Regions from separate parts of the Romboutsia sp. LXY-2 genome, predicted to be linked through region 1. Evidence: a T-box and tRNA genes for the amino acid it is inferred to sense, from the RefSeq annotation. Region 1 holds a T-box; the other holds one or more tRNA genes.
What was found. A T-box is a leader RNA that pairs with one kind of tRNA and senses whether it is charged. The one in region 1 lies ahead of leuS (leucine--tRNA ligase), so its partner is inferred to be a tRNA-Leu.
Positions count from the first base shown of each region.

Region 2: it has a tRNA-Leu gene. The T-box ahead of leuS (leucine--tRNA ligase) is inferred to sense a tRNA for this amino acid. The anticodon was not compared.

Region 1 covers NZ_JBKFGI010000006.1:428,385-454,735, forward strand. Annotated here, with positions in the region: gene ACI48P_RS13235 (sensor histidine kinase) at 96-2,849, opposite strand; gene selB (selenocysteine-specific translation elongation factor) at 3,090-4,973, opposite strand; gene selA (L-seryl-tRNA(Sec) selenium transferase) at 5,019-6,398, opposite strand; gene selD (selenide, water dikinase SelD) at 6,451-7,491, opposite strand; gene ACI48P_RS13255 (helix-hairpin-helix domain-containing protein) at 7,575-8,228, opposite strand; gene ACI48P_RS13260 (D-alanyl-D-alanine carboxypeptidase family protein) at 8,310-9,629, shown strand; gene ACI48P_RS13265 (hypothetical protein) at 9,833-10,078, shown strand; gene sdaAA (L-serine ammonia-lyase, iron-sulfur-dependent, subunit alpha) at 10,119-10,997, opposite strand; gene sdaAB (L-serine ammonia-lyase, iron-sulfur-dependent subunit beta) at 11,018-11,692, opposite strand; gene ACI48P_RS13280 (RidA family protein) at 12,062-12,442, opposite strand; gene ilvA (threonine ammonia-lyase) at 12,573-13,790, opposite strand; gene ilvA (threonine ammonia-lyase) at 14,109-15,326, opposite strand; gene leuS (leucine--tRNA ligase) at 15,529-17,949, opposite strand; T-box leader at 18,072-18,259, opposite strand; gene rsfS (ribosome silencing factor) at 18,305-18,655, opposite strand; gene yqeK (bis(5'-nucleosyl)-tetraphosphatase (symmetrical) YqeK) at 18,736-19,320, opposite strand; gene nadD (nicotinate-nucleotide adenylyltransferase) at 19,321-20,010, opposite strand; gene recX (recombination regulator RecX) at 20,257-20,895, shown strand; gene ACI48P_RS13320 (hypothetical protein) at 21,131-21,475, opposite strand; gene ACI48P_RS13325 (ribonuclease Z) at 21,655-22,572, shown strand; gene ACI48P_RS13330 (CoA-disulfide reductase) at 22,661-23,995, opposite strand; gene ACI48P_RS13335 (YhbY family RNA-binding protein) at 24,367-24,735, opposite strand; gene obgE (GTPase ObgE) at 24,759-26,036, opposite strand; gene rpmA (50S ribosomal protein L27) at 26,155-26,351, opposite strand, start outside.
Region 2 covers NZ_JBKFGI010000001.1:514-7,675, reverse strand. Annotated here, with positions in the region: gene ACI48P_RS00040 (Na+/H+ antiporter NhaC family protein) at 1-1,551, shown strand, start outside; gene ACI48P_RS00035 (pentapeptide repeat-containing protein) at 1,854-3,044, shown strand; tRNA gene ACI48P_RS00030 (tRNA-Leu) at 3,209-3,292, shown strand; gene ACI48P_RS00025 (Ig-like domain-containing protein) at 3,427-5,853, opposite strand; gene ACI48P_RS00020 (Lrp/AsnC ligand binding domain-containing protein) at 6,056-6,256, opposite strand; gene ACI48P_RS00015 (hypothetical protein) at 6,661-6,825, shown strand; gene ACI48P_RS00010 (isochorismatase family protein) at 6,826-6,975, shown strand.

The DNA.
Region 1 (26,351 bases):
AGCACTAGTGTTAAACAAATAATACATAATATATTCTTCAATTCAATTGAAGATTTGTGTTTTAACCTTAAGTTCTCCATTCATAATCTCCTAATTTAATAATATATATCCGAAAATTCAATATTAATCTTTTCATCAATATTGTAAATACTTCTATCTTCTTCCTTGTTACAGCTACTAATACTTTTTATAGGTAACCTTATATTAAATTCTGTTCCTTCGTTTATCTCACTTTTTACTTTAATATTACCACCATGTAATTCCACAAGATTTTTAACTATAGCAAGACCTATACCACTACCTTCTGTATTCCTAGATAAAGTTCTGTCAGCTTGTGCAAATTCCTCAAAAATCAAGTCTAATTTGTCCTCAGGAATTCCAACCCCTGTATCTTTTACTTTTATAACAATTTCCTCAAATTTATAGTAAACGTATACACTTATACTTCCACCTATGTTTGTAAATTTTATACAGTTAGACAATAAGTTAAGCATCACTCTTTCAATTTGAGACTTATCTATATCCATATTTATCTCTTCCATATCAGTATCAAATATAAGACTAATATTTTTACGATTTGCATAACTAGCTACTTTCATAATTAAGTCTTCAATTACCATCACAATGTTATGCTCATCTAAATTTAAATTATAATAACCCGAATCCATCTTGGTTAAGTCAATAATATTATTTATAAGCCTTTGAAGCCTATATGAATTTTGTTTTACTAACTCTAAGTGATACTTAATATTATCATTATAGTCATCTATTTTTCCACTTTTATAAAAAGACTCTACTAACTGGTTAGAACTTGATATAACATTTAAAGGAGTTTTAAGTTCATGAGACATATTAGCAAAAAATTCAGTTTTCACCCTATCCCTTTTTAAAATGTTTACTAGTTCTTTTTCTGCAATTTCAGATGTTTTTTTATTAGTTAAATCTTTTAGAATAAATATTATATGTTTTTTATCATTTACAGAAAAAGGGAAAGCATTAGCTTCTACTTCGATTTTTTTATTGGACTTGGTAATTAAGTCATAATCTATTAGCAATACGTGCCTATTTTTTTCAAATACTTTTCTTAATACAACATATATTTCTCTTTCACTTTCCTCATTTAGTGAGATTATATCTTTAATATTTTTGCCATTAATATCTTCTATGTTTATATACTCTGTCATATCTAGCAATGATTTATTAGCATAATATATATCTAGTTTTTCATCTAAAATACAAATTCCGTCAGGTAAAATATCAATAAATCGTTCATATGATTCCTGATTTTTTTTTAACTTAATTTGACTAACTTTTTTATCAGTTATATCTTTTATAGCTATTACAGTTTTGTTTTTATCATTTTTATAGTACTCTAGTACGTTAGTTTTCACATATATTTCTTTATCATCCATTTTAATTTCTTCTTCTTCTTTATTCCCTATTTTGTAATCTAATTTATCTATAGAGTTATCAAATATCTTCTTACATGCGTTATTAGAGTATACTTTTTTTCCATCTTCAAAAACTATTATGCCATCATCAATAAGTTCTAAAAAAGAATCATATCTCTCATTAGCACTTATTAATTCATACTGAAACTCTTTAATATTCGTTTTATCTATTAATATACATAAAATCCCTTCTAACTTATACTTAATGACTAATGGAGTATATCTTACTAAATATACCTTGTTATCAAAGGTATTAATATATCCTTCTTTACTACATGGCCTATTCAAAATATCATCAATATTATTTTTAAATTCATCATAGTTAATAATCTTAGATTTAAAGCAGATCACATTGGTGCATTCATTTTTATTAAAAGTTTCTTCAAAAGTCTCGTTACCAAAAGTTATATCTCCACTCTCATTAAATACAATTATCGAATTTGGCGAATTATTTAGTGTACACTTTAATTTTTCTTCTTTTAGGCTAAGGTTTTCTTTCAGATTCTGAATTACTTCAGTTTCAAGCAATAGTTTTTTATTGTTCTTTTTTAAATTTTCAGCTTTTTCCTTTAATTGTTCACTTGTATAATTTAACCTTAAATAAGGTTTCTTTACATTTGAGTATATAATGTATTTATAAAAATAATACATTGCCGTATTGATTATAAATTGACTTAATACATCTTCTAAATAAATGTTTTTTATTATTGGATGAAGCAACATAGGCATCCTTGATAAAGCAATTATAATAGCTATTCTTCTAAAATAATTTTTTTCGTGTTTTTCATCTAATTCATCATCTTTTTTTAATATATTTATAATTAATCTTGAAACAATAATAATAAATATTGAAACGACTACTTCTATAAAATAAGTTTTGCCAAAAGCATCTGTGTTTACTATATCAAATAAATCAACCAGATTAGTCATCAAAAAAGTACAACTTACAAATAAACAAGTTATAATTATCAACCTTAATATATCTGATACAATATTATTTTTTCTTTTTCTAAATTTTAGAGAAAAATATACGGCTAAAATAGGCAATATATCTCCAATAATAGATAGATAAGCACTTCCAACTATGAGTATAGTAATTTCTCCATCTATCACCATTTCCATGCTTAATGCCAAATATGCTATTTCTACCAAACCAGCTATACCACATATTAAGCCTAAATATTTTGACATTCTATCTGCATTAAATTTCATTGTGTTAAAAATTATTATACCCATTGCTATAAGTATAATTGCATAAATAGAGTGTAGTATGTCTCCTGATCTACCTCCATCTGCGATATGAACAAAAGTAAACATTGCTAAAATAAATACAAAAAATGTTATATATCTTCTACCAATCATATATTTTTCATCAATTTTATTAATTGAATACCTCAACTTCTGACACTCCCCCCAAAATCAACTCTCTATTCATTATACTATAAATGTAATTTCACCTCATCATTTAATGGTAATTTATGTATTTTGTTATATTAAAAGAAATTAACTTCTCTTTTGTCGGACTTAAAATTATTTAATAACACAAATAATGATACATTATAAATTATTTGTACGTAAAAAAGCATAGAGTACCGAAATTATAAATTCCAATACCCTATGCCTAACTTTAATATCTAATTAGAACAATACTCTCTTATTTTCTATTCTCTTTGTTACTTTGTTTCTGTCAAAATTTTCTAGTATTATCATACAATTCTTTCTACTAGAATTTACCAAGTCTCTATATTCACCTAAAGTTATTTCTTTATTATCATTAAGATATTCTACTAGTTTATTCTTGGTACTTATATATAGCTCTTTATCCATAACATAAGTATCATCTAATTTTTCTATATCTTCACCAATCATAGCTTCAAACACTTCTTTATAGTATTGATTATTTTCGCAAATTTCTTCTATAGTCAGTATTTCAGATAATCCAACTGATTTAAGTCTTTTTTGGATTTTATTTTTTATATCTTTTTGCTTATCATTCAAAATAACTTCAAAATCCTTTAAACATACTATATTATCAAAAACTTTTATTATCCCTTCTGATACAAAAATATCAAGTAAAATATCCATTTCTCTTGTTTTAAATTTACTTTCTACCTTAGATCTTACCTCTTCTTTTAAAATACCTTTTCTTAATCTATATTTCTTATGATATTCTTCTAAAAGTTTTATAGTGTCTTCCTTTAACTTACTATACTTAGTAATATGCATGTACATATTATTTATGTTTATTACTTTATTTTCTTGTAAAAGAATTTCTATAGCTTTCTTGATATTTTCTTCATTATCACCACTATAACTCATTATATCCTTTATAGTAGGATAATTTGACTTATTGACCTTTAAATATTCCTCTATTATATCTTTTAGCTCACCTTTTTCTTTAACCTTTAGAGCTTCAATGACACTAGTATCAAACTTCTTGTGTTTTTTTGGTGCTGTATCTATTATTACCCCTCCACCAATAGTCTCCATTGGGGAATAACATCTAATAACAAAATTATCACCTTTTTTAGATACAATACTTTCTTCTAATCTTAATTGAACAAATCCAGTTTCTCCATTTTCAATTATTTCTTTATCTAAAGGAACTGCTCTACATAATATTTCTCTAGTACCATGATATAATCTTAATCTATCCCAGTGTTTTAGTGTTTTTCCACCATGCTTAACTAAAGTAATTTTCACATCAAGCATCATAGATTCTTCTAGAGAATTAAGTGATGCCAATACATCTCCTCTATTTATTTCTTCTACTTTTACATTTGATATGTTTATTGCTGTTCTTTGTCCAGCATAAGCAGTTTCAACACTTTTACCATGTACTTGTATGCTTCTTATTTTAGTTTTTATTCCTTGTGGATAAATTTGTAAATCATCATCTACATTTATTTTTCCTTCAAGTAAAGTTCCTGTTATTACTGTTCCAAATCCTTTAACAGAAAATACTCTATCTATATTTAATCTAGCTGGAGATGTTTCATTTTTATCTTCTATTTCATTACTCATTAAATCTATAGTCTCAACTAGTTCTTTTATGCCTCTTTTAGATATAGAATCTACTTCGATTATTTTAGCATTTTCTAAGAATGTGCCTTTTACTTTTTCTAAAATATCATCTTTTACTAACTCTCTAAAGTCATCATCTACTGTATCAGATTTAGTAAGTACAATCACTCCATTTTTAATATTTAAGAATGTAAGTATATCCAAATGCTCTACAGTTTGTGGCATAACACCTTCATCAGCAGCTACAACTAAAAGAACCATATCTAATCCAGATGCACCTGCTAACATGTTCTTTATAAATTTTTCATGACCTGGTACGTCTACTATACCAGCTCTTTTATTGCTCGGTAAATCAAAGTATGTAAAACCTAAGTTTATAGAAATACCTCTCTTCTTTTCTTCATCTAAAGTATCCGTATCTCTACCCGTCAGAGCTTTTATTAGCGTTGTTTTACCATGGTCTATATGACCCGCTGTTCCTATTACTACATTTTTCATTTTTAGCCCCCTATTAAGCTTCTTTACTCTTTTTATATCTATATATTATTTAAACGCATTTTTCAGTTGATCAACTATAACATCAAATTCCTCTTCAAAAATCGTTCTTACGTCTAATACATATTTATTATCATATACCCTTGCGATAATATGTGCATCACTTAACCTTAGTCGCTTTTCTAGAGTTGATACATTCATGTTATTCGGTGTAATACTTATTACCTTTGATTTAATTGTTTCTAGAGGCATTGAACCTCCTCCAACTTGAGAAAATCCATCTTCAAGATTTATGATAGCATCAAGGTTTAATGAGTTTATTTTATTGAATAACTCTTCACCCTTAGCTTCTAACTCTTCTAATTTATAAGTTAGCATTTTAAGAGTAGGTATATTCTTTATTGCTTTTTCTTCATCTAAATACATTCTTAAAGTGGCTTCAAGAGCACATATAGTAAGCTTATCAACTCTTAATGCTCTAGTTAACTGATTTTTCTTCATTTTTTCTATGTATTCTTTTTTACCAACTATAATTCCTGCCTGTGGGCCTCCAAGCATCTTATCACCACTAAAGGTAACTATATCAGCACCTTGTTTTATTGAATCTAATACTGTTGGCTCATATGTTAGACCGTATTTAGAAACATCTATGAATACACCACTACCTAAGTCTTCAATTACAGGAATATTATTTTTCTTTCCTAATTTAGAAAGTTCCTCTATTGAAACACTATCAGTAAATCCTAATATTCTGTAGTTGCTAGTATGAACTTTCATTATAACCTTCGTTTCTTCACTTATTGCTTCTTCATAATCTTTTAAGTGTGTTTTATTTGTTGCTCCTATTTCCACTAAATTAGCACCACTAAGAGCCATTATGCTTGGAATTCTAAAAGAACCTCCAACTTCAACTAACTCACCACGAGAAACTATTGCTTCACCATCTTTCGCCATAGTACTTAAAACTAAAAGAACAGCTGCAGCATTGTTATTAACTACTAGCACATCCTCTGCTCCAGTTAATCTTTTTATTGTTTTTGTTAGGTGAGAATATCTTGATCCTCTTTCACCTTCATCTAGGTTGTATTCTAAATTTGAATATCTAGATGCCGCATCCCAAACCTCATCCTTAATACTTTCGCTAAGCAGAGATCTACCAAGATTTGTGTGAATCACAGTTCCTGTTGCATTTATTACCTTCTTTAAAGATAATGAGTAATTCATTCTTACATTATTAACAGAGTTTTGTATTATCTCTTCATTAGTAACTTTAAAATTTTCTATTTCACTATCTTTTAGATTTACAATTGATTTTCTTTTATAATCTATCGCTTGTCTTATAGACTCTAACACTAAACTTCTTGGGTACTCATCTATTATTTCTACTATTTTATGGTCCCCTAGTACCTCATCAACTGACGGTAACATTGCAAATAATTCTCTTTTATTCAAAACAATCACTCATCCCTCTTTTATTTTGTTATACTACTTTAATGTATTTATCTCCCTTAGATCTAACTTCTCCTATTATCTTAGCTTCTATAGAACCATTTTTTTTCATATCTTCAACAAGTGCTTCTGCTAACTCAGATTTTACAGATATTAGTAAACCTCCTGATGTTTGCGGATCATATAATATATCTTCCATTGCAACATCAATACCTATTAATTCTACATCTTTAGAAATATATTGTTTATTTCTATACATTCCCGCTGGTATAATCCCCATATTTGCCATTTCTAATGCTCCATCTAATATAGGTACTTCTTTAGAATCTATTTCTATGCTAACCTCTGAAGCTTTTGCCATTTCTAAAACATGACCTAATAATCCGAATCCTGTTATATCAGTTACAGAGTTAACTTCAAAATTTTCAAAGCTCATAGCTGCATATTTGTTTAGATGTATCATTACTTCTATAACTCTATCTCCAATTTCCTTATCTACCATATTCTCTTTCATAGCAGTATTTAAAATACCAACTCCTATAGGTTTAGTAAGGACTAATTTGTCACCTGGTTTAGCAGTTGCATTTGATAAAACTTTATCAGGGTGGACTAACCCTGAAACTGAAAGCCCATATTTAGGCTCTTTATCGTCTACAGTGTGACCTCCAACTAAAAGAGCACCGCTTTCCTTAACCTTTTCAAATCCACCTTTAAGAATTTCTGCAAGCACATCCATATCATGACACGACGGGAAACAAACTATATTCATAGCCACTGTAGGTTTCCCTCCCATAGCATAAACATCTGATAATGAATTTGATGCTGCTATTTGACCAAAAACATATGGATCATCTACCATTGGTGTAAAGAAGTCTAAAGTTTGTATTAATGCCATTTCATCATTTAATTTATATACTGCAGCATCATCTGCTGTGTCTAATCCCACTATTAAATTTTCTGTGTTCTCATTTTTGGGTAATTGAGATAAAACTGATGCCAGAACCTCTGGACCTATTTTTGCTGCTCAACCACCTGATGTTGTCATTTCTGTTAATCTCTCTAAAACTTTCATAATGCTCTCCTTCCCATAACTCATACATACTAATAATAACATATTTTATGTAGTTTATTAATAGATATTGTTGGTTTTTGAACCTATTCTACACAAATTAAATCCTTAATGTCCTCATATTTTTTATCACCAATTCCATTTACATTTTTAATTTCTTCAATAGAATTAAACCCGCTTTTTTCTTCTCTGTATTTTACTATTTTATTAGCAGTGGCTTCTCCAACGCCTGGTAGATTATCTAACTCTTGTATATCCGCCATATTAATATTTATTTTTTTATTTTCATCATTTTTGTCTTCATCTAAATACTTAGCTTCCTTCTCTATTCCAGTATTTTCTCCTATTTTAGGTATAATATAATGTTGTTCATCATTTAGTTTAATAGCTAGATTTATTCTATTTAAGTCAGCATTTTCTGTAACACCACCTAGTTCTTGTACTGCATCATAAAGGCGCTTATCATTTTTAATACTAACTATCCCTGGATTAACTACTTCTCCACTTATATAAACAGTTATTTCTTTTTTATTTACATTTTCATCTTTAATATTAATTTCTTCAGTTTTGTTATTAATCTCTTTAGTTTTACTATCTTCTTTTACTAATATACTTTCTTTATCTTTACTTTCACTATTACTTACTACATAAACATCATCATTTATGTTAACATTTTCCTTAAATAGTACCAAACTAACTGATACTATAAGTAATATCGAGAAAATCACTATTTTTTTCACAGTTTAATCACTCCTTTCTTTTGATTATTGCCTAAAATATGTTATACTAAAATATAAGTTTAAAAATTTGGAGGTTAACAGATGAAAAGAATTCTATCACTTATAGTGGCATTTCTTTTGACCTTTACAACATTTTTTAACTCAGTAAATATATCTTATGCTAACGAAACAGAGCCCACTTTAACAGCACAATATGCTGTTTTAATGGACTACGAAACTGGTACAGTCTTGTATGATAAAAATGGTTCTGAAAAGCTATATCCAGCTTCTACTACTAAAGCTTGGACTGCATATGTAGTACTTAAATATGTTTCTGATTTAAATGACGTTATTAAAATTGAAAATCTGCCACCTATAGAAGGTACTAGTATGTATCTTAGAAATGGTGAGTCTTTTACGGTTAAAGAATTGTTAGAAAGTTTATTAGTCCATTCATCAAACGATGTTGCCTATGTTCTAGCTAATTATGTAAGTGGCTCAATAGAAAAATTTGTAGAGCTAATGAATAACGAAGCAAAATCAATAGGAGCAAAAAACACTCACTTTAATAATCCACATGGATTACCTGATGAAAATCATTATACAACAGCTTATGATATGGCACTTATGGCTAGAGAAGCCATGAACAATAACATTTTTAGAGAAATGGTTAATTTGAAATACGTTAAATATAAGCCTAATGAATTTTATGAGTATGAAAGATCATTTCTTAATAGTAACAAATTTTTTAATTCATCTGAGAAGATAAATTATAAAGGCCAAGAAATCCCAATTAAATATGACATTGTGGATGGTATTAAAACTGGCTTCACTGATGATGCTGGAAGATGCCTTCTATCTAGTGCAGTAAAAGATAATATGAGAGTAATATCTGCAGTATTTAAAACAGTGGGAAATGATGTTTATCTTGATTCTAGAACTCTAATAGATTATGGGTTAGATAATTTTAAGTCAGCTACTATAGTTAACAAATCAGACTTTACTGATAGTATTGACGTTAAATTTAGCAAACAAGGCAAATTAGTTTACGAACCTGCACATAGCTATAAAGTTGTACTTTCAAAAAAAAGTAAAGTAGATGATTATAAAACTAATGTTAAGCTGGATAATATCAACTTACCAATAAAAAAAGGTGATAAAGTTGGTACTTTGGAAATTTATAAAGATAATACCCTTGAATCTAATATTGATTTAATTGCAACCGACAATGTAAATAGTATTTTTTCATTTATAACAGAGAATAAAGCTTTTTTAAACATACTTAAGCTAGCTGTAATTGTTATAATCATACTTACAATAATAGTTGTAATACTAATAATTCGAAAAAATATCAGAAGAAAAAATAGAAAAAATAGAAAAAATATATATAATATAAATTATAATAAAAAGAAAAGAAAATAAATAAAAAAGAGGAAAAGCAATTTAATCTGCTTTTCCTTATTTTTTTATTCAAGTAATTCATTTGAATTTAGTTTCTCGTGTTACATGTATTTATTATGCATTTTTACATTTTTGTATCAAAGGTTACAGACTTTTTCTGCTCAAACAGTTATAATTCAATAAGATATTTTATATTTATTTAATATGACCTTGGAGGTAGAATTATGAGTTGCGGATGTGCTAATACAGATAAAAATAATGGTAAAAGTGTTGTTGATTTAGTTAGAAGTAAAGGAAAAGACACTTTTCCTCTAAGAACTCCATTAGAATTAAAATGTTCTAATTGCGAAAATACTTTTACTATGAATACTCATGTAGACAAGTGTCCACAATGTGATATGGTTTATGGAGTTACTCCTTGTAGCTCTCATGATAAAGGAAATGTAAAACCAGCAGGAATAAATTATTAAAAAAAGAGGTTTACTGTTTTCACAGTATACCTCTTTTTTATTATCCGAATATTTTAGTTGTTAAAGAACATCCAGTACAAGTAGCAGCAACTCCACCTAATGCAGTTTCTCTTAACTCCATTGGTAATGTCTTTCCTACTTTGTACATAGCTTCAACTGTTTCATCAAATGGTATTATGTTTAATATTCCAGCTAAGCATAATTCAGCTGATATTAAAGCATTTGCAACACCTATAGCATTTCTACCTTGACAAGGTGCCTCAACAAGACCTGCTATTGGGTCACATACAAGTCCCATAACGTTTTGTAAACAATGTGATGCAGCATGTACAGCTTGCTCTACAGATCCACCCATCATTTCTACAACACCAGCAGAAGCCATTGCAGCAGCTGCACCAGTCTCAGCTTGACATCCACCTTCAGCTCCTGAAACAGTAGCATTTCTAGTTATTATTACACCTATAGCAGATGCAGCAAATAAAGCATCTATCATTTCATCATCACTGAATCCATATTCTTTTCCTATTGTTACAACAGCTCCTGGTAATATACCACAAGAACCTGCTGTTGGAGCAGCAACTATAAGACCCATAGAAGCGTTAACTTCCATTGTTCCCATTGCAGCAACCATAGCTTTATTCATTAACTCTCCACATACACTTCTTCCAAGTCCTCTGTATTTAGTTAATTTCTTAGCTTCTCCACCTATAAGTCCACCCATAGATTTTATATCTTCTTCAACAGCTTTTTCAGTAGCTGCTTTCATTATTTCTAAACTTACTGCCATTTTTTCTCTTACTTCTTCTTTAGTTACACCTAAAAGTTCTGCTTCTCTAGCTATACATATCTCACTCATAGACATGTTAAATTCGTTACATTTTTCTAATAATTCTGCTCCGCTTGTGAAGTTATATTTCATTTTTCCTGTCTCCTTACTAATTAGAATTTATCTAGTACTACAACCTTAGCCACAACTTCAAATTTCTTTAGTTGATCTATAACATCTGCTTCTAATTGATCATCCGTTTCTATAGTAACAAATGTATATTCTGATTTAGCTGGTTTATTTGTTGACATTGTTGCTATGTTCTTATTGTTATGAGCAAGTAATCCTGTTACGAAAGATACTGCACCCGGTATATCTTTTATTTCTAATACTACAGCAGCTCTTGACCCGTTAAAGTCTAAAGCTAATCCATCCATCTCTGTAAGTTTTATGTTACCTCCACCTATAGAAGCACCCATTACATTTGATTCAGAACCATCTTCTAATGTCATTAACATCTTAACTGTATTAGGATGTACATTATCTCCTAAATCACTTTTTATGAATTCGAATTTAACACCTTGCTCAGCTGCTAATTCAAATGAATTCTTTATTCTTGCATCATCTGGTTGGAATCCTAATATACCACCAACTAATGCTTTATCGGTACCATGACCTTTATAAGTTTCTGCAAATGATCCATGTAGTAAGAATTTTACTTCCTTTACAGGTTTACCTGCAATCTTAGATGCAATCTTTCCTAGTCTAGCAGCTCCTGCCGTATGAGAACTAGATGGTCCTATCATGTTAGGACCTACGATATCAAATACACTATAATCTTTAGCCATTATGTTACCTCTTTCCTTGAAATGTCTCTTAAATTTGTTTTTAAAATTTTATTTAATGTCAACTATTTAAAAATTAATTTAAAAAGCATCTAAATTGTCAAACGCTTACCTAATACTTATAGTATGTTTAAAAATTAATTTTATATTTATATAAATAGTATTTATCTTTGTCAAACATATATGCGCATTTCTTCGACATATATATTCATTATTATATAAAAAATTTTCACTTTTGAAAACTACTTTTTCTAATTTTATTATTTCTAATTATTTCATTTTAAAAATATTACAATTTTCTTAAAATTCGACATTTTTCGCGCAAATTTGTGAATTTAAAATGGCTAGTCTTTCAACTAGCCATCTCTTTAATTATATTACAGCTATTACTTCTATTTCTACCTTAACATCCTTAGGTAATCTTGCTACTTCAACACAAGCTCTAGCTGGCTTGTTTTCACCGAAGAATTCAGCATATACTTCATTTATAGCTGCAAATTCGTTCATATCTTTTATGAATACTGTAGACTTAACTACATGAGAGAAATCTGCTCCAGCTTCTTTTAATATAGCTTCAACATTTTTTAAAGATTGAGCTGTTTGAGCTTTAACATCTCCTTCAACTATTTCCATAGTTTCTGGTACGAATGGAACTTGTCCTGATACGAATATCATGTTTCCAGCTTTAACAGCTTGAGAGTATGGTCCTATTGCTTTAGGAGCATTTTCTGTATGTATTATTTGGTTTTTCATTTGTAATTCCTCCTTGAGTTATAAATATTCAATTATAATTATATATTAGTGTCTTTTTATTGTATATAATTTTTTTGCAGGTAAAAGAATTAGTTTTTGACAATTTTTTTACCTGCATAATTTTTTATTATTACATTTCTATAATTTTAAATCCGTGTTCAGTTACAGCATTTTTGATTTTTTCTATATGCTCATGGTTAAATGTTTCTAATACTAACTCCGCACTTTGAGTACCTAATGCACCACCAGTAGAAAGTCTTGATATGTTAGCACTTAGTATATTTCCATCATTTGAACTTATTATTCTAGTTAATTCTGCAAGTCCGCCTGGTTTATCTTGTATAACTGTATTGAATGAATATCTTCTTCCTTCTTTAGCTAAGGCAGTTCCTATTACTCTGTATAATGTGTTAACATCTACATTTCCTCCAGATATTACACAAACTACATTTTCGTCTTTTGATGGTACATATTTCTTACTTAAAAGAGCTGCTGTACTAACTGCTCCAGATCCTTCTGCTACTACTTTTTGATTTTCCATTAAATATAGTATTCCTTGAGCTATTTCAGCTTCCTCTACTACTACTACTTCATCAACTAATTCTTTTATTATTTCAAATGTCTTGTCTCCTGGTGTTTTAACAGCTATACCGTCTGCTATAGTTGTATCTTTAAATGCAGTAGTTACTTGTCCTGCTTCCATAGATGCCTTCATTGAAGGTATATTAGCAGTTTGAACTCCTACTATTTTAACGTTAGGATTTAAAGCTTTTGCTGCAACAGCAATCCCAGCTATTATTCCTCCTCCGCCTATTGGACATATTATTGTATCAACTTTACTATCTAATTGTTCAAATATTTCTAATGCGATAGTTCCTTGTCCAGCTATAACATGTTTGTCATTAAATGGATGTAAGAATGTAGCCCCTGTTTCTTTTTGTATTTCAACAGCCTTAGCATATGCATCATCATATACTAATCCATTTAATACTACTTCAGCTCCATATCCTTTAGTAGCAGTAACCTTTGCAAGTGGTGCAGTTGAAGGCATAACTATTGTAGCGTTTATTCCACTCATTCTTGCACCTAGTGCAACACCTTGTGCATGATTTCCTGCACTTGATGCTATTACACCTTTTGCTTTTTCTTCTTCTGTAAGATTTGCTATCTTGTTGCATGCTCCCCTAACTTTAAAAGAACCTGTTTTTTGTAAATTTTCACATTTATAATATATATTAGCACCAGTCATCGTACTAAGTTTAACGCTTTCCAATATATCAGTTTTCTTTACAATATCCTTTATCGTTTCTCTTGCTTCTCTAATGTCTTGTAATGTCACATATTCCATTTTAGTACTCTCCTATAAAATGAATTTATTTTTATTTCTAACAATTGCTATTTTATATGCTTTTTTTATAAAAATCAATATGAAAACGCTTTTTTGTAATTTTTTTACTTGTCGAAATTCATATAAAAGTGTAATAATTGATAACGTTTTTAAGCATTTTATTCATTTTATTTTATTTAATTAGATAATTTTATAGTTTATCCTTAAATTTATTACAAATAATGAATATTTTACTTTATCATATTTCATTTTAAAAGTTATAAAATATAAACATATTTTTATTTTTAACAATTATCAATTTTTTATTATTATAAAAATTTATAATTCATTTAATATAAATCCACTTTTTTCTATATCTTCTTTTATTTTTTTAATATGATTATGATCAAATGTTTCTAAAGTAAATTCCGCCATTTGTTTTCCTATTTCTCCACCCGATGATAACTTAGATTGATTTGCATTTAAAATATTCGCATTGTTTTCACATATTATTTTAGCTAGTTCGAAAAATCCACCTGGTTTATCTACCATTATAGTACTAAATGAATATCTTCTACCCTCTTTAGCTAGTGCACATCCTATAACTCTATACAGTGTATTTACATCAACATTTCCCCCAGATATAACACAAACTACATTTTCATCTTTTGAAGGTACATACTTTTCACTAAGTAACGCTGCTGTACTAACAGCTCCTGATCCTTCTGCTACTACTTTTTGGTTTTCCATTAAGAATAACATCCCTTGAGCTATTTCACTTTCTTCTACAACTACTATCTCATCAACTAGCTCTTTTATTATTTCAAAGGTCTTATCTCCTGGAGTCTTCACTGCAATACCATCTGCTATAGTCGGTGCATTAAAGGCTGTAGTCACTTTTCCATTTTTCTTTGATTCATACATTGATGGAATGTTTGAAGTTTGTACACCAACAATTTTAACATCAGGATTTATAGCTTTTGCTGCTACTGCTATTCCTGCTATTATTCCACCTCCACCTATTGGACATATTATTGTATCAACATTATTATCTAATTGTTCAAATACCTCAAGAGCAATTGTACCTTGACCTGCTATTACATATTTATCATTAAATGGATGTAGAAAAGTTGCATTACTTTTTTCTTGAATTTCAACAGCTTTAGCATATGCATCATCATACACCTCACCATGTAAAACAACTTCTGCTCCATAGCTTCTTGTCGCTGTAACCTTAGCTAATGGTGCAGTTGCTGGCATTACTATCGTGGCATTTATTCCACTCATTTTTGCACCAAGTGCAACCCCTTGAGCATGATTTCCTGCGCTTGATGCTATTACACCATTTGTTTTTTCTTCTTCTGTGAGATTTGCTATTTTATTACAAGCTCCCCTTATTTTGAATGAACCTGTTTTTTGTAAATTTTCACATTTATAATATATATTTGCACCTGTTTTAATACTTAATTTTGTACTTTCTAGTATATCAGTTTGTTTTACTATACCTTTAATTGTATCCCTTGCTTCTTGAATGTCCTTTAGTGTTATGTTTAACATAAAAATCCCCCTTGTAAAACGTTTTTTTGTCACTTATATGATATACCATCTATAATCAATTTACTAGATAATATTTTATTATTTGATATTTTTTAAATCTATTTTTTGAGTTACTATCCATCATAATTTCATGATACGTAAAAAAGCCTTCAAAGATGTACATATTGTACATACTTTAAAGGCTTATAATAAATTTTTTTTATTATTTTACAACTATATTAACTAGTTTCTTAGGAACTGCTACAACCTTAACTATTGTCTTTCCTTCAACTAATGCTTTTATTTTTTCATCATTCATAGCTATTGCTTCCATTTCTTCTCTTGAAATGTTAGCACCTATGCTTAATTTTCCTCTTACTTTACCATTTATCTGAACTACAACTTCTATTTCATCTTTAACTAAAGCTGATTCATCATATTTTGGCCAAGATATATCAAAGATACTTCCTTCTTTACCTATCATCTTCCATAATTCTTCACCTATATGAGGAGCAAATGGAGCAAGTATAGTTATTATATTTTCTATACCTTCTTTTATTACTGCATCATTTCTATTATCTAACTCTTTGTACTTGTACATTTCGTTTATTAATTCCATTAATGCAGATATAGCAGTATTGAATCCAAACTTTTCATTTAAGTCTTCAGTAACTTTCTTTAATGTAGCATTGATTGTGTATCTCATAGCTTTATCTTCTTTAGTTAAATCACCTAAAGTAGCATCAGACTTAGCTATATCTTTTAATTCATCTACTAATCTATATACTCTGTTTAAGAATCTGAAGCATCCTTCAACACCTTGATCTGACCATTCTAAGTCTCTTTCTGGTGGTGCTGCAAATAATACGAATAATCTAGCTGTATCAACTCCGTATTCTTCTATTATTTCTACCGGTGCAACAACATTTCCTTTTGACTTACTCATCTTAGTTCCATCTTTTAGAACCATACCTTGAGTTAATAAGTTCTTGAAAGGCTCCTTGAAATCTAACATTCCCATTTCATTAAATGCCTTTACAAAGAATCTAGCATAAAGAAGATGTAGGATAGCATGCTCTACTCCACCTATATATTGGTCAACTGGCATCCAGTTGTTAACTGCATCTTTACCAAATGGTTCTTCAGTATTTTTAGGATCTATATATCTTAAGAAATACCAAGAAGAATCTACGAAAGTATCCATTGTGTCTGCTTCTCTTCTAGCAGGCTTTCCACAACATGGACAAGTAGCATTCATAAATGTTTTTGATGTTGTAAGTGGTGATTCACCTTTACCTGTAAACTCTACATCTGTTGGTAATAATACTGGTAAGTTTTCATTCTTTTCAGGAACAATACCACAGTCTTCACAATATAATACAGGTATTGGACATCCCCAGTATCTTTGTCTTGAAAGTAACCAGTCTCTTAATCTATAGTTAACTGTTTTCTTTCCTCTTCCCATTGCTTCTATTTTTTCTATTATTGCATCGAAAGCTTTAGATGCATCCATTCCATCAAATTCCGCTGAGTTTACCATTATGTTATCTTCATTTATTACTTCAACTACTTCTAAGTTATATTTAGCTGCAAATTCAGAGTCTCTTTCATCATGTGCTGGAACTGCCATAACTGCACCTGTACCATAGTCAGCAAGAACATAATTTGCTATCCATAATTGAACTTTCTTTCCGTTTAATGGGTTTATAACATATTTACCTATGAACATTCCTTCTTTTTCAACGTCGCTTGAAGTTCTTTCTATTTCAGTCATAGTATGCATCTTTTTAACAAATGCATCTACAGCTTCTTCATAGTCTGTTCCAGCAACTAATTCCTTAACTAGTTCATGTTCTGGTGCAAGTACCATGTAAGATACTCCATATGTAGTATCTGGTCTAGTTGTAAATACTGTTATAGACTTGTCACTTCCATCTATATCGAAAGTTATTTCTGCTCCAGTACTTTTTCCTATCCAGTTCTTTTGCATTGTTTTAACTTTATCTGGCCAACCATCTAAAGTATCTATATCTTGTAATAATTCTTCAGCAAAGTGAGTAGTTTTGAAGTACCATTGTTCTAAGTCTTTCTTTACTACCACTGAATCACATCTTTCACATGCACCTTGTACAACTTGCTCATTAGCAAGAACTGTTTCACAAGATGGACACCAGTTTACGAAAGATTTTTTCTTATAAGCAAGTCCATGTTCTAACATCTTTAAGAATATTTGTTGAGTAAACTTGTAATATTCTGGTGTAGATGTAGCTATTTCTCTATCCCAGTCAAAGCTAAGACCTAAAGTCTTTAATTGCTCCCTCATATCCGCTATATTTTCCATAGTCCACTTATCTGGATGCACACCATGTTTTATAGCTGCATTTTCTGCAGGAAGTCCAAATGAATCCCATCCCATTGGATGAAGTACATTGTACCCTTGCATCTTTTTAAATCTAGCAACAACATCTCCTATAGAATAGTTTCTAACATGACCCATATGTAGGTTTCCTGATGGATAAGGGAACATTTCTAATGCATAGTATTTAGGTTTACTAGTATCATTAGTATCTGTTTTGTATTGTCCATTTTCTTCCCAAGTTTTTTGCCATTTTTGCTCAATTTCATTTGGCTTATAAACGCTCATCTTTTATCCTCCTATTATTTTACTTCCTAAACTATATTCGTTATATTATCCATAATTTTATAGTTTTAGTAGTTTATGATTTTATTATTGTAATAAAAAAATCCTCAATCACTAAACTTACGTTTAGGGACGAGGATTATATTCGCGGTACCACCCTAATTAGCCTTAAAAAAGACTCTCTTAGATAGTTTTTATGCCAACTACGGCTAAATAGATTTCATCTAGCAAGTTCAAAGTTATTTTTTATTAGTTCACACCATCCACTAACTCTCTGAAAAAATATAATCTTTTACTACTCTAGTCTATTTATAAATATTTGAATTTTTTTAATTTATAATAAATTATATTATCATTATTATGCTAAAGTGTCAATATCTACGTAAGGAGCATCTTTCCATAATTTTTCTAAGTTATAGAATCCTCTATTTTCTTCGTTGAATACGTGAACTATAACATCACCATAATCAAGAAGTACCCAAACTTGAGAATCGTATCCTTCTTTTCCTCTTGGCTCTAATCCAAGCTTAGTTAATTCATCTTCTACATTATCAGCTATAGCTTTTACTTGTCTTTGAGAAGAAGCTGTAGCTATTACAAAATAATCACATAAACTTGAAACTTTACCTATATTTATTATAGCTATATCTTGCCCTAATTTATCATCTATTGCATCATATATAACTTTTGTTATTTGTTCTACTGTCATATTATTTCCTACCTTTCCTAATTTTAAGCACATTTAATAATTATACCATAAATACTACTTTATACACTAATGTATTTTTATTATTTATTTTCTTTCTTTAAAATATCACTTATTATGTAGTTTCTAGCACTGACAGTTCTTGGATGTATCAGTTGATTATTGTCTATTACAAATTTTATAGTATTGTCAAATGAAACCAACAACGCTCTATCTAAATCTTTTCCAAAAGTAAGCTCTCTTAGTCTACCTACTATTGGAAATTTTCTACCTTCTTCTATTAAATCCGCAATATATATTATTTTTTCTAGCATACTCATATTTTCTCTACCTGTAGTATGATATTTTATTGCATTAATTATATCTTCATCATCCACATCAAACTCATACTTAGCAATATATGACCCTATTACACTATGAGATAATGCAGAACTCCCTTCTTCTAATTCATCTAAATATATTTCATATTTTTCAACATAATCACATCTTGTTTTTTTATCTAGGTATTTTGCACAGTCATGAATTAATCCAGCTAAGTAAGCCTTCCCTGGATCTACATTGTAAATTTCACTTAACTTTACAGCACAATTAGCTACATTTATCGAGTGATTCATTCTTACCTGTGGTAGCATTAAATTTAATTTTTCATTTATCATTTCTAAATTCATCTACTCATCTCCACATTTATATAATTTATTTTTATTCATATATTCTTCCACGTTCTCTGGAACTAAATATCTTACTGATTTACCTTCTTTTAATTGATCTCTAATATACGTTGATGATATATCCAGTGAAGGAACATATACACTTATAATATTAGCATCATACTTTTTTATTAATGTTTCAATTTTTTCTTGTGCTTTTAGTAAACTAATACCCGGCCTTGTTGCTGCAATAAATGTTGCTAGCTTAAAGTTCTCTTTTACATTTTTCCAATTTTCTATGTCACAAATTGCATCTGCACCAGTGATAAAATATATTTGAGCATTTTCATAAGTTTTCTTTAAATATTTTAGAGTGTCTACTGTGTAAGTTTTTTTATTTCTTTCTATTTCAACGTCTGATACTAAAAAGTCTTCATTACGACATGTTGCAAGTAGAACCATGTTATATCTGTCATATTTGTCAGTAACGTTTTCTACCTTGTGAGGAGGGTTCCCCGATGGTATAAAAAGTATCTTATCTAATTTATATTTATCTCTAATAAACTCTGCTGTAGCTAAATGAGCATAGTGTATCGGGTCAAATGTACCTCCCATTATACCTAACTTCATTTTGCTAGTATCCTTAGTAAATCTATCTAGCTTAAGGCTATTTTCCAACTGAGATTTATTAACTAGATCATTAATCCTCATAGTTTGTCTCCTTTATTGCAATTATAATACTATTGTATCACTTTTTTTTATTTATTAAAGATAATAAATACTTTTTTTAGTATATAATTATATTTATAATATTAAAAAATACTTTAAAAAATAATTTTTTAACATACTTTCACTTAATATATTTTACTTTTATATAAGTATTTTTATATAATAAGTTTCAAATTATAAAGTTATGTTATTTATGGTATTATAATTTCACATTAAAGGAGATTTATCATGGCAATAATTACAAAAATCGAAGCACAAAAGAAAAATGACGATAGAGTTAATATATATGTTGATGGAGAATTTTTTATAGCTATATTTAAAGAATTGGTTTTTACATATAATATAAAAAAAGGCGATGTAATCGACCAAGAACATTTACATTCTATACTTAGCGATGAAATGTTTATTAAAGCGAAAAACAAAGCTTTAAGCATACTATCTAAGGCTGATCAATCAGAAAAAAAAATAAAAGAAAAACTATCCGATGATTACGAAGAAGAGTGTATAGAACAGGTTATTGATTTTTTAAAAAAATACAATTTTATTAATGATTCTCTCTTGGCTCAGAAAATAGTTAATACAAATGTAAATTTAAATAAATGCGGTAAAAATAGAATAAAGCAAAACCTTTACAATAAAGGCATTGACAGAGATGAAATTAATAATGCAGTTAATGAAATTGATAGCGATGTAGAATTTGAAAATGCAATGTATTTAGCTAAAAAAAGATACGACAGAGTAAAAAATGAAGATTCAAGAAAAATATATCAAAAAATTTCTCAACATCTTGCCTACAAAGGCTTTGATTATGATATTATTAAAAGGGTTTTAAATAAACTGCTAAATACTAGTGAGTATGATATATAAGCAATATGCTATAATATTACTAATTGATTCTGTTAGTAACAGGAGGATTTTTTAATGAAACTTATTGTAGGAATACTTAGTTTTGTTTTAGGTATATATAACGCAATTCAACTATATAAACAAGACAGCGTAAAATAATTATATTCTAAGAAGGGATAAATAAATTTATGATCAAATCATACATTTATTTATCCCTTTTATTTTAATAAAAAATTTAATTTATATAATATATAGACTATAATACTTTAGAAATAATATAGTCAATTAGTTCTAGCAATATCAATATATAAAATAATTTTCTATGTTTAATAAATATTAGTATGTATAGCGTTACTCCTGTTATTGCAACAAAAATTAATAACTGCATTATTTTTGACTCTTCAGATTCTAACGCTTTATCTATAAGAGGTTCTATTTTTATGGATTTTATTGAAAGAAAAATATTGATACATCTATCTATAGCTATTAGTGCCAAAAAAATTGCTTTTGAGTTATAAAATAGAACTGTATAAATAGGGATTATTAATATATCTTTCCAAAGCATAAGCTTGAGCATTTTTTCATCATTGCATTTAGTCATGTATTTCTCCTTTGTTATCTCTATAACATTAATTATATATAATATTTATGGATTTTACAAATTTAAGTAATATAAATAACATACAATTTAATAAATTTTTTTTATAGTTTTATAGCATACTATATCCTATACTTATAATTATACATATATTTTACTTTTATCTTCAAAGGAGATTAATTATGATAGATTTAATTTTACTTGGCTGTGGTGGTAACATGCCCATGCCTAACAGGTTTTTATCTTCACTTTTCATAAATTATAAAGGTAGAAAAATACTTTTTGATTGCGGAGAAGGGACTCAAGTTTCCATGAGGATGAAAAACTGCGGTTTTAAAAATGTAGACTTAATATTTATTAGTCACTTACATGGAGATCATATAGTTGGTCTTCTAGGATTACTGTCTACAATAGGTAATAGTTCTCGTACAGAAGACTTAACTATTGTTGGTCCATATGGAATAAAAGATGCTATGAAGGCTATAAGATTATTAATAGATTATTTACCCTACAAAATTAATATTATTGAAAATCCTCAAGGAAGTTTTTCTTTAGTTAATGATCATCTTAAGGATATAGAAATAAACGCAACTAAACTTGATCACTCCACAGAGTGTTTAGGTTATAGCTTATATATTAAAAGAACGCCTAAATTTAATATAGAAAAAGCTATGTTAAATAATGTTCCTAAGTTACTGTGGCAAAAGCTTCAATGTGGTAATAGCATGGTATTTGAAGGAAGAGAGTATTTCCCTGATATGGTTTTGGGAGATGATAGAAAGGGTATTAAAATTAGCTATATTACTGATACAAGACCTGTTTTTTCAATCCCAGAATTTATTGCTGGCAGTAATGTATTTATATGTGAAGCTATGTATGGCGATGATATGGATATCTCTAAAGCTGTTAAAAATAAACATATGACATTTAGAGAAGCTGCTAATCTAGCTAGACTAGGTAATGTAGATACACTTTTATTAACACACTTCAGCCCTTCTCTAGAAAATCCTAATGAATACTTAGAAAACGCTACAAGTGTATTTGAAAATACTATAATTGGATATGACAGGCTTCAGTTAAAACTACAGTTTAAAGACTAATATATTTTATTTTCATTCAATTTCTAATTTATTAACAAAAAGGAGAAGTTTGATTTAAAATCACCCTTCTCCATTATTTTATAATTTATTATTTACAAACATTACCTGCAACGTTTAAAACGTCCCAAGTTCTAGCAAATGGTGGCGCATAACATAAATCTAGCATTCCTAATTGGCTAGTAGTTAGTTTACCAAATATAGCCGCCGCTATAACATTAGTTCTCTGTACAGAATCTTTAAATCCTGCAACTTGCCCACCTAAGATAACCTTAGTTTTTGCATCATAAACAAGTTTTACATATATTTTATTTCTGCCTGGATAGTAGTTAGTTTGGTTAAAATCAGATATAAACTTAACTTTATAATCCAATCCTAATTTTTGTGCACCTGCTTCTGTTATTCCAGTTGCAGCTGCTTCCATATCCATAACTTTTATACAACTTGATGATAAAGAACCTTGGAATGCATTATTTTCACCAGCTAAGTTTTCTCCGACTATTCTACCTAGCTTGTTTGCTCCTGTAGCTAAAGGTACATATACATCTTGATTACTTACTATATTTTTGATAGTAGCACAGTCACCTGCTGCATATATATCTTCTACTGAAGTTTTACCGTATTCATCAACTATTATAGCTCCATTAGGTAACATTTCTATACCAGTTTCTTTTAAGAATGCTGTATTTGGTCTTACTCCGGTTGCTATTATAACAACATCAGCATCTATTTCACCTTTGTTTGTTATTACCTTTTCTACTTTTGTTTCTCCTACAAATTCAGAAGCTATTTCTTCTAATCTTAAGTCTACATCATGATTTCTTATTTCTTCTTCTAATACATCAGTAATCTCTTTATCAAATACTTGTGGTAATATTCTATCTTCTAATTGTATTACAGTCGCATTCTTTCCTAATTTTTTAGCAGCTTCTACAGCTTCTAATCCTATGAATCCAGCACCTATTATTACAACATTTTTATTTTCTTCTTTGTTTAATAGTTCCTTTACTTTTATCCCATCTTCTAAGCTTTTTAATGTAGATACGTTTTCAAGCTTAACATTCTTTATAGGAGGTATTATACCACTCGCTCCTGTTGCTATCATTAGTTTATCATAAGAATCTTCGAAAGTTTCTCCTGTTCGTACATTTTTTACAGTTATTTTCTTTGCGTTAGAATCCACATTTGTAACTTCGTGGAATATATTCAAGTCAATTCCTGACTCTTTAAACTTTTCTGGACTTCTAGCAATCATGTTATTTGCATCATCAAAGAATCCTCCAACAAAGTATGGTAATCCACATGCCCCAAAAGATACTACATCCGTTTTTTCATATACTACAACTTCATATTCTGGTTTCATTCTTTTTAATTTTGCTGCAGCACTCATACCAGCAGCTACACCACCGATTATTATTACTCTCATTATTGTCCTCCTCAAATAAGTCACTTAATATTAATTAAGCATTTTAATAAATATACATTAATATATATAGTAATATAGTTATTATCTTAACATTTTTTAAACTTTATATCTATATTAATATAATTATTTTTTACATTTTTAGGTATCTATTTTTCGTATACTATCTGTCTATCTATTTATTTTTATCTGTGTTCATTGACATCTAATCATTATTGTCATCTTTTTATCTCTATATATACCCAAAACAATAAGAAAATATATTTTTTTCTCATTTTAACATTTTATTACTTTTATCTCAATAAAATATTTTAATGGTATTACTTTTAACGTAAAAAGACACCTGTATTAACAGATGCCTATTTTAACTAATATTATCTTACAGATTTTTTAGTTGGTTTTCCTTTTTTAGTCACATTTGCTTGCTTAACTTTAGCTTTTGCTTGCTCATGTCCTGGGAAGAATATCTTTGGTTCTTCATTATTCTTTTTATATACAGTAAACTTAGATCCTATAGCTTGAACAAATTCCGCTCTTAAAGCTTCACATACTGCATTTGCAGTTTCTTTAGTATCTAGACCTGCATTTTCAAGTATAGTAACCTTAACTAGTTCTCTAGTTTTTAACATATTATCTAATTGATCTAAGAAGCTTTCTGTTACACCTTCTTTACCTATTTGAGTAGTAGGTTTTAAAGTGTTAGCTAAAGATCTTAAGTATGCTCTTTGCTTTCCTTTTAACATTTTGTCACCTCGTATCTTAAATCCTAGTTGTAGAATTCAAATTCTATTTCGTAAATTCTAACTGTATCTCCATCTTCTATACCCATTTCTCTAAGTCTATCGAATACACCTTGGCTTTCCATAGCTTTTTGGAAGTATTGTAGAGATTCCATATCATCAAAGTTAACAGAGTACATAATTCTTCTAAGTGATTTACCTGTAACAACATATACTCCATCTTCTATTTCTATTGATAAACCTTCATCTTCTTTTATATCTAATTCTGGTCTATACATTTCTTCTTCAGAAACTAACTCAATTTCTTCAGCTTCTTGTAATAACTGAGAAACATATGCTATAACGTCATCAATTCCTTGACGTGTCGCTGCTGACATTTTGAATACTTTGTATCCTCTGCCTTCTAGCTCGTTTTTAAATTCTTCAAATATACTCTCATCTTCTAATATATCTATTTTATTAGCAACGACCACTTGAGGTCTTGAAGCTAATTTTTCGTTATACATTGCTAATTCTGAGTTTATTTTGTCAAAATCTTCTAAAGCATCTCTACCTTCTATACCTGATATATCAACTATATGTATTAAAACTTTAGTTCTTTCAACGTGTCTTAAGAAGTCATGACCAAGTCCAACTCCTTCAGCGGCACCTTCAATAAGTCCCGGTATATCCGCTAATACAAAACTATCTCCAAACTTAGTTTGAACAACTCCTAAATTTGGCGTTAATGTTGTAAAGTGATAATTAGCTATTTTTGGCTTAGCTGCAGTTACAACTGATAAGAAAGTAGATTTTCCTACGTTAGGGAAACCTAAAAGTCCCACGTCAGCTATCATTTTAAGCTCAAGTGTTACCCATCTTTCTTGTCCATCTGTTCCAGACTTAGCAAAAGCTGGAGCTTGTCTTACTGCATTAGCAAAGTGTTGGTTACCTTTACCACCTCTACCACCTTTTGCAATAACAGCTCTATCGCCTTCTTCTTTTAAATCCGCTAATATTAAATTAGTTTCTTCATCTCTAATTATTGTTCCTGGAGGTACCTTAAGTACTAAGTCATCTCCATTCTTTCCTGCTCTTCTTCCTTTTGTTCCATCTCCACCAGGCTCGGCATGGTACTTTCTTTGATATTTAAAATCCATAAGAGTTCTAAGACCTAAATCAACTTCAAATATTACACTTGCACCATTTCCACCGTCTCCGCCTTCTGGTCCACCAGCTGGAACGTATTTTTCTTTTCTAAAAGCTACCGCACCATTTCCGCCATTTCCGGCCTTAACAAATATTCTAGCTTTATCTATAAACATATTAATCACCTACTTGATTAAAACTTTTTTTATTTATTATCTCCAATAATACGAAGATAAATACTTTTATCTCTATTTACAAGAAAAAGGAGTGCAGATACACTCCTTTTTTAATATATTACTCAGCTATTGAAACTGGGTATACACTAACTTTCTTTCTTTTCTTATCTTTTCTTTCGAATTTAACAGTACCATCAACTAATGCAAATAAAGTGTCATCGCCACCTATACCTACGTTAGTTCCTGGATGTATCTTAGTACCTCTTTGTCTTACTATTATACTTCCAGCAGTTACTAATTGTCCGTCGTATCTCT
Region 2 (7,162 bases), on a different contig from region 1:
TTGTTAATAGGAATTATGTCAGGTAGTTTTATCTTGAATATCACAGGTAGCAATGTATTTAGTGCATTAGTTCAATCTTTCTTAGATGTAGTAAATAGAGCATTAAATTCTCTTGCTGATCCTTGGAATGCAGGAATTATACTACAAGTTTTAGCTATAGGGGGGGTTATAAACTTAGTAGCAAAAATGGGTGGTGCAAAAGCTATAGCTGAAGCATTAGCAAAAAGAGCAAAAAGTGCTAGAGGAACTCAATTAATTACTTGGTTTGCAGGGCTTTTAGTTTTCTTTGATGATTATGCAAATGCATTAATAATAGGTCCAATGATGAGACCTGTCGCAGATAAGATGAAAATATCAAGAGAAAGACTAGCATTCATAATAGATGCGACTGCTGCACCAATAGCAGGATTAGCAATAATATCTACTTGGATTGGACTTGAAGTTGGATTAATAGGTGAAGCTTTTCAAGGTATAGGATTAGAAACAAATGCATTTGGTGTATTTTTAAATACTATACCATATAGATTTTATAATATATTAATACTTGCTTTTATAGTAATATCTGCTTTACTTATGAAAGATTTTGGACCGATGAGAAAGGCTGAAATAAGAGCAAGACAAAGAGGAAATACTGGAAGTGAAGTATCATCAACTAAAGATGAAAAGTCTGTAGAATCTGATTTAGAACCAAAAGAGGGCGTAAAATTAAGTATATGGAATGCAATAATACCTATAGGAACATTAATTGCTGCGGCTCTTGTTGCATTTTACTATAGTGGATACTCAAGTATCATGGGTGGAGATGATGCCACTTTAATATCAATATTTACAAATTCGCCATTTTCTTTTGAAGCTATAAAAGAAGCATTTAGTGCATCTGATGCATCTGTAGCATTATTCCAATCAGCTTTACTTGCAAGTGTGGTTGCAATAATCATGGCTGTAGGACAAAAAATATTCACAATATCCGAGGCAATAGATGTTTGGGTTGATGGTATGAAGACATTAGTAATAACAGGGGTTATATTATTACTTGCTTGGTCGTTAAGCTCTGTAATAAAGGAATTAGGTACAGCAAAATACTTAATAAAATTATTATCAGGATCATTCCCAGCATTCTTACTACCAAGTTTAATATTTGTATTAGGTTCTATAATATCTTTCTCAACAGGAACAGCTTATGGAACAATGGGTATATTAATGCCATTAGCAGTACCACTTGCACATTCTATAAACCCAGAAATGTCATTCATAATAGTTAGTACAAGTGCAGTATTAACAGGTGCCATATTTGGTGATCACTGTTCTCCAATATCAGATACAACAATATTATCTTCAATGGGTGCAGGATGTAATCATATTGAACATGTTAAGACTCAAATGCCATATGCTTTATTTGTAGGTGCGATTACAATTTTATTTGGATATATACCAGCTGGACTTGGGTTACCTATATATTTAGTATTACCATTAGCCTTACTTGCAGTATTTGTAGGAGTTCAAATACTTGGTAAGAGAATAGAAGAAGCTGACTTAGAGTTAGCTGAATAGTATATATATAATTAAATAAGATGATATAAAAATGTCTTAGTAAATTACTAAGGCATTTTTTATGCTTAAGTATATTATAATACTTCGAAAAATGTGGATAATTTCTGAACATAAGTAATATCAAAAACTGGCTTTGAACTTAAAAAAGATTTTGAGCAACGGACGAAGTCGCTCATATAAAGCGAATTTTTTATATAAATAAAATATAATTTTCATAGCTTATGAATTAGCGAAAGTATAATTAGTACTCAAAAACAACATAATAAACATATATTTATGAAAACAGTAAGAAGGAGTAAACTATGGCTTATATAAATTTTAAAGAGGAAAGAGCTAAAGTTAATAATCAGTTGGATAAAAGAAAACATAACAATGAAAACTTATATAATAATATATTGAAACATAAAGATTCCCTAAGTGGATATACACCTAGTGAAAGATACAGTTTTAAAAGCTATGAAGGAGATAGTTTTGGAAAAAAAGGAGTTTTAGGAGAAGAAGATTTTCATATTATTTGTAAAGAAGATATCGTTTGTACAAAATTTATTGACTGCAAATTTAATAATGTAAAATTCATAGACTGTAGATTTGTTGCATGTGTTTTTGATAACTGTGAATTTTGTGGTGGTGGGGTAATATTTGAAAACTGTTTTATGGTTAAGAAAGATAGTGATAAGCTTCCATCACTAAATAGAAAAGACAACTTGTCCACTAGTTTCAATAATTGTAATATTTATGCAAAGTTTTTAAACTGTGATATTTCCTTTGCAATAATAGAAAAAAGTAAAATAATAAATACCTCTTTTGAGCAAACATCTATGATTAGCTTAATATTAAGCAACTGTGAATTAAATAAGATTACTTTTGAAGATTGTGATTTCACAGGTGGGAAGATAGTAGCTTCATATATAGTTGATTTAACTTTTGATGACAAATATAGAACAAAGTTAGATGAAAAAAGTTTCTTTGATAAAATTGAACCTAGGGTAAAGGACAAATCTGAGTATGAAGGAATTTATATGACATATGAGACTTTAGCAAATAAATTTAAAGAAAATAATTTAAATAATAACTTTGGAGAATTCTATTACTTAGCGAAAGGAATACAAAGCAAATGTATATCTTTATTCCCTAGAATTAGAGCATATATATACTGGTTTACTTGCGGTTTTGGAGAAAGACCAGAATACGCCCTTTATTCAGGAATAGTAATAATATTTATATTTGCTATCTTATATTTGTTTACAGGCGTAGCCATTGATGGAGAAGAAGTTAGATATACTGTTAATACAATAGGAACACTTTCTTTAGCACAGTTTTTTAATGATATTAATGAAACTATAAATTTAAGTGTAGGTACATTTGGTGGACTAGGATGTATAAATTGTGAGCCAACTAAGGTTAGCTATTTCTTAACTAATATAGAAGTAATTATTGGAATAGTAATGATGGGGCTTGGTATAGGTACATTAACTAGGAAAATCGTTAGGTAGTTTATTTAAAATTAAACATTAAATTAGATTTTTAAAGATTACGGTTACAATACTATAAAACATATAATTCATTATGATAATATAAATATTATCATAATGAATTATTATAAATTTTGTTGCGGTTGATATGTATATGTGCTACTATTAACTTGTAATAAATATTGGCGGATGTGGCGGAATTGGCAGACGCACCAGACTTAGGATCTGGCGCCTATGGCGTGGGGGTTCGACTCCCTTCATCCGCACCATTGAAATACACGAAAAGATATTAGCCATTTAGCTAATATCTTTTTTGTTATAAATTAACGAACATATAAACAAATAATTGTTATAATTGTAAAGAAAGTAATTAACGATAAGTTATTTTATATAGTTATATTTACTAAAGAGGAGTATTAACAACATGTCTAACAATAATGTTATCACGAGTAAGTTGAACTTCTTTTAAAAGTCCACCATCACCATCAGGATTAATTAAGTTAAGGTTATCAATATACCCATCAGGTGTAACCTCTAATAATATATATCCACCAAGTTTTAATGTTTCCTTAGGTTTTTCCCATATTACAACGCCTTCAGAATTGCATTTTCCCTTCAATTTAACTTCATCTGTAAATTGTATATCTTCGGCAGTTAAATCTAAAATATAATTCTTCCACGTGATTTCATTTATAGGTAAATCAATTTCTCTAGCTAATATAAAAGTAATGTCAGAAGGATTATTGTCTAAATCTCCACCAATTATAGTTAAATCAACATGAATATCATTAGGATTAAATGTAGGTACAGCAGAACCTATTTTAAAGTTAGTAGAAAGAGTTTGTTCATCTGACTTTGGAAAACTAGGGTCAGTACTCATATAGAAGAAGTACTGGTTATTATAGTTAGGTGTTGCTGTGAATGTTGTAAAAAAATATGGCATAAAAGTAGTCGCATCTGGTTGGAGTATTACCGAACCTGTACCAACTAATGGATTAGAACCTGTTTTCTCAATCTTTATATAGTATTTAGTCGGTGAAAATATACGGTCAGCCACTAAGTTCTCAACATTAATTACAACATCTTCATAAGAACTATATACATTTTCTACCGAATAGATTAAGTCTATTTCTGGAACTGATGATACTGAAATTATGCAATAAGCTTTAAAGTTTCCATCTACGGTAGTAACTTCTATAGTAGCAAAATCTGGAGATATACCAGTTATTGTACCGCTAGAAGAAACTGTAGCCACAGATGTATCACTAGATGAGAATACTACGTCCTTAATAGTGGCATTATCTGGTTCAATAGTAGGTATAAGTTTTATACTATCACCTGCATAGATAGAATCAGAAAGTATATTTAAGGTTAATCCAGTTACAGGTATAGCTGTTTGAGAAGTATCAACTAATATAGTTAAAGTTGCAAGAAGATTTGTTTTATCAACTACTCCGGTTAAAGTGAAATTACCAGTAGCGTCAGATGGTACCTTAAATGTAGTTTCAACATAAGAGTCATTAAGTTTCCAAGTAACAGGCATAGGTACTATATAAGAATCACTTCTAACTACATTTGCTGTAGTTGGAAGTAATATAACTTCACCAAGAATAGCTTCTATGCTTGGGATAGGAACAATATTAGTTATTGTTAGTACTGATACATTTGTTTGAGCAAGATATGGTGATTCTGCACTAGAGGCATTTATTGTAGTATCCCCTTGTTCATGAGCAGTAACAATTCCAGTAGAATCAACGGATGCGATATTTACATTTAAAGATTCCCAAAGTACATCTTGGTTATTAGCATTAAGTGGAAGAACTTGTGCTTTTAATTTATAAGAATCACTAACTATTAGTCCTAAATCAGATGGATAAAGTGTTATGCCGGTAACTGATATGGAAGCAGAGGCATAAATAAGTGTTTCGATAATAAAACTAACATTACCTGGTAATTTGATTTCCTTATATGGAGTAATAAATCCAGGAATATCTTGGCATTGAATAACTAAATTACCGCTAGGTTCACAGGAAAAAGTAGCAACTCCATTAATAGTATGAATTGTTGTTATAATTCCATCTCGTATAAAGTTTACATCTATATCATTTGGATGTTCGTTATTATCTTCCCAAATAACAGATACTTGAACAGTTATACTTCCTTTAGAAACCTCACTACTATGTTTACCGCTACTACCTTGACCATTTTTACCATGGCCTTGCCCTTTACTACTGTGGGATTTTATAGAAGGGCTTAAATCAACAACACTAGATACTTGTGATAAAGTATAGGTTGCTACAAGAGGAGTTGTTGTTGGTTCAGTTTGATCTAATTGAATGTTGACAAAGTCATTAGTTATATCTAACACAACTCCTTTTGCGGTAGAACCATTAATAAGAGATAATTGGATTCGTTTTCCTAGATACTGAGAGATAACCGTAGTTAAAGGGTTGGTTTCTTTTTCACATCCACCATTATCCTTGTCATTTAAAGGTATAAAGCCTAAGATAGAATCTAATAAATAAATACCTATTTTGGTAGATTCTTTACTTTCCATATTAAGTTTAAGTTTAATGATTGTATCATCAATATATATTAGGGTACCTGTTATATTAGGTGGTTTTGCAGCAGGAGGAGACGCAGGTATTATTATTTGTATTTTTTTATTAATAAATGGAAGAAGAACCTCTTTTATTTCTGATGGACTTTTGGACAAAAATGTATAAAATAGCTTATAGAACTTAGATAAATAATTTGTGTATAAACAATCACAGTATGTGCAATTATGATGTTTACTATGATAACAATAAGATGAGTCATCAGTTTTCATTATATCACCTCATATAATAGATTATAAATATGGATAATATTTATATCATATTATATGAAAAATACAATAAAATGTTTAAAATATAATAAAATTTCCATACTAGGAAAAAAATCGACATAATTCTATTTCAAAGTAAGTATAATAAATTGAATATTAGACCACTATCATATGTATATAATTCAAAGATATAAAAATCAATGATTTACTTTATTTTATCAATAGACATAGAAACTTGATAATTAGCAAATGTGCTTATTTCATTTAAAATAGAATTAAATAAAATATTATCTAAAGTTTCAACTTTTAATAAGTAACAATAGTCAGCACTTACACTAAAAGCTTCAGTAATTTCACTATACTTATTTATAATTGACTTAATATTAATATGGTCATAACTGTTCATATAAGTTTTATAAATGAAGTATTATTATTTATCCCTAATTTATAATTATTTACATCAATAGTGAATTTTTCTATAGCGCTTTCATTAATAAGTTTATTAACTCTAGCACCTACAGCCTGGCCAGTCATATGTAATTTTTATCCAAGGTATCTGGAGGTTAATTTAGAATCGTCTTTTAATTCTTTAAGTATATTTAAATCTATTTCATCAATCTTCAAATTCAAATTCTTTATAAGTTTTTCATAATGAAAGTTTTATAACAATAACTTTTTCGTCACAAAATTGAAAAATAATATAAAAATATTATAATTTAATTATGATAAATAACAAAGTAAATTAAACATATTTACCTGATCTTTATCAAATAATAAAGTTATTTATAACATAAAAGGAGATATAAAAATGTGCAAAGTACTTTTAGTAATAGATTTACAAAATATTTTAAATGCAATAAAAAAGCAAAAGAGAATAATATACCAATAGTACACATTCGACATATAGCAGATCCTAGTTTAGGATTAGCGTCATTTTTCAATGAAGGAACAGTTGGAGCAGAAATACATACATAAATTTTACAAGCTGCACCAGAAGGTAAGATAGTAGTTAAAGTATATGCAGATGGATTTTATAAAACTGATTTAGAAAAAGTATTAACAGAACTTTTAGTATGTGGTATGATGACACAAGAATGTGTAACACACACTGCAATATCAAAATAAGCAGAAAAATATAATGTTAAAATACTACAAGATTGCTGTACAAGTATTAATGAATCGATACATCTGATAGGGCTTCATGCAGTATCAACTCGAATGGATTTAGTTGGATATAAAGAAGCTATTAATTATTATTTGGGATGAATATTTATGAATAGAATATTACTTTATTGAATTCAATAATAAATGT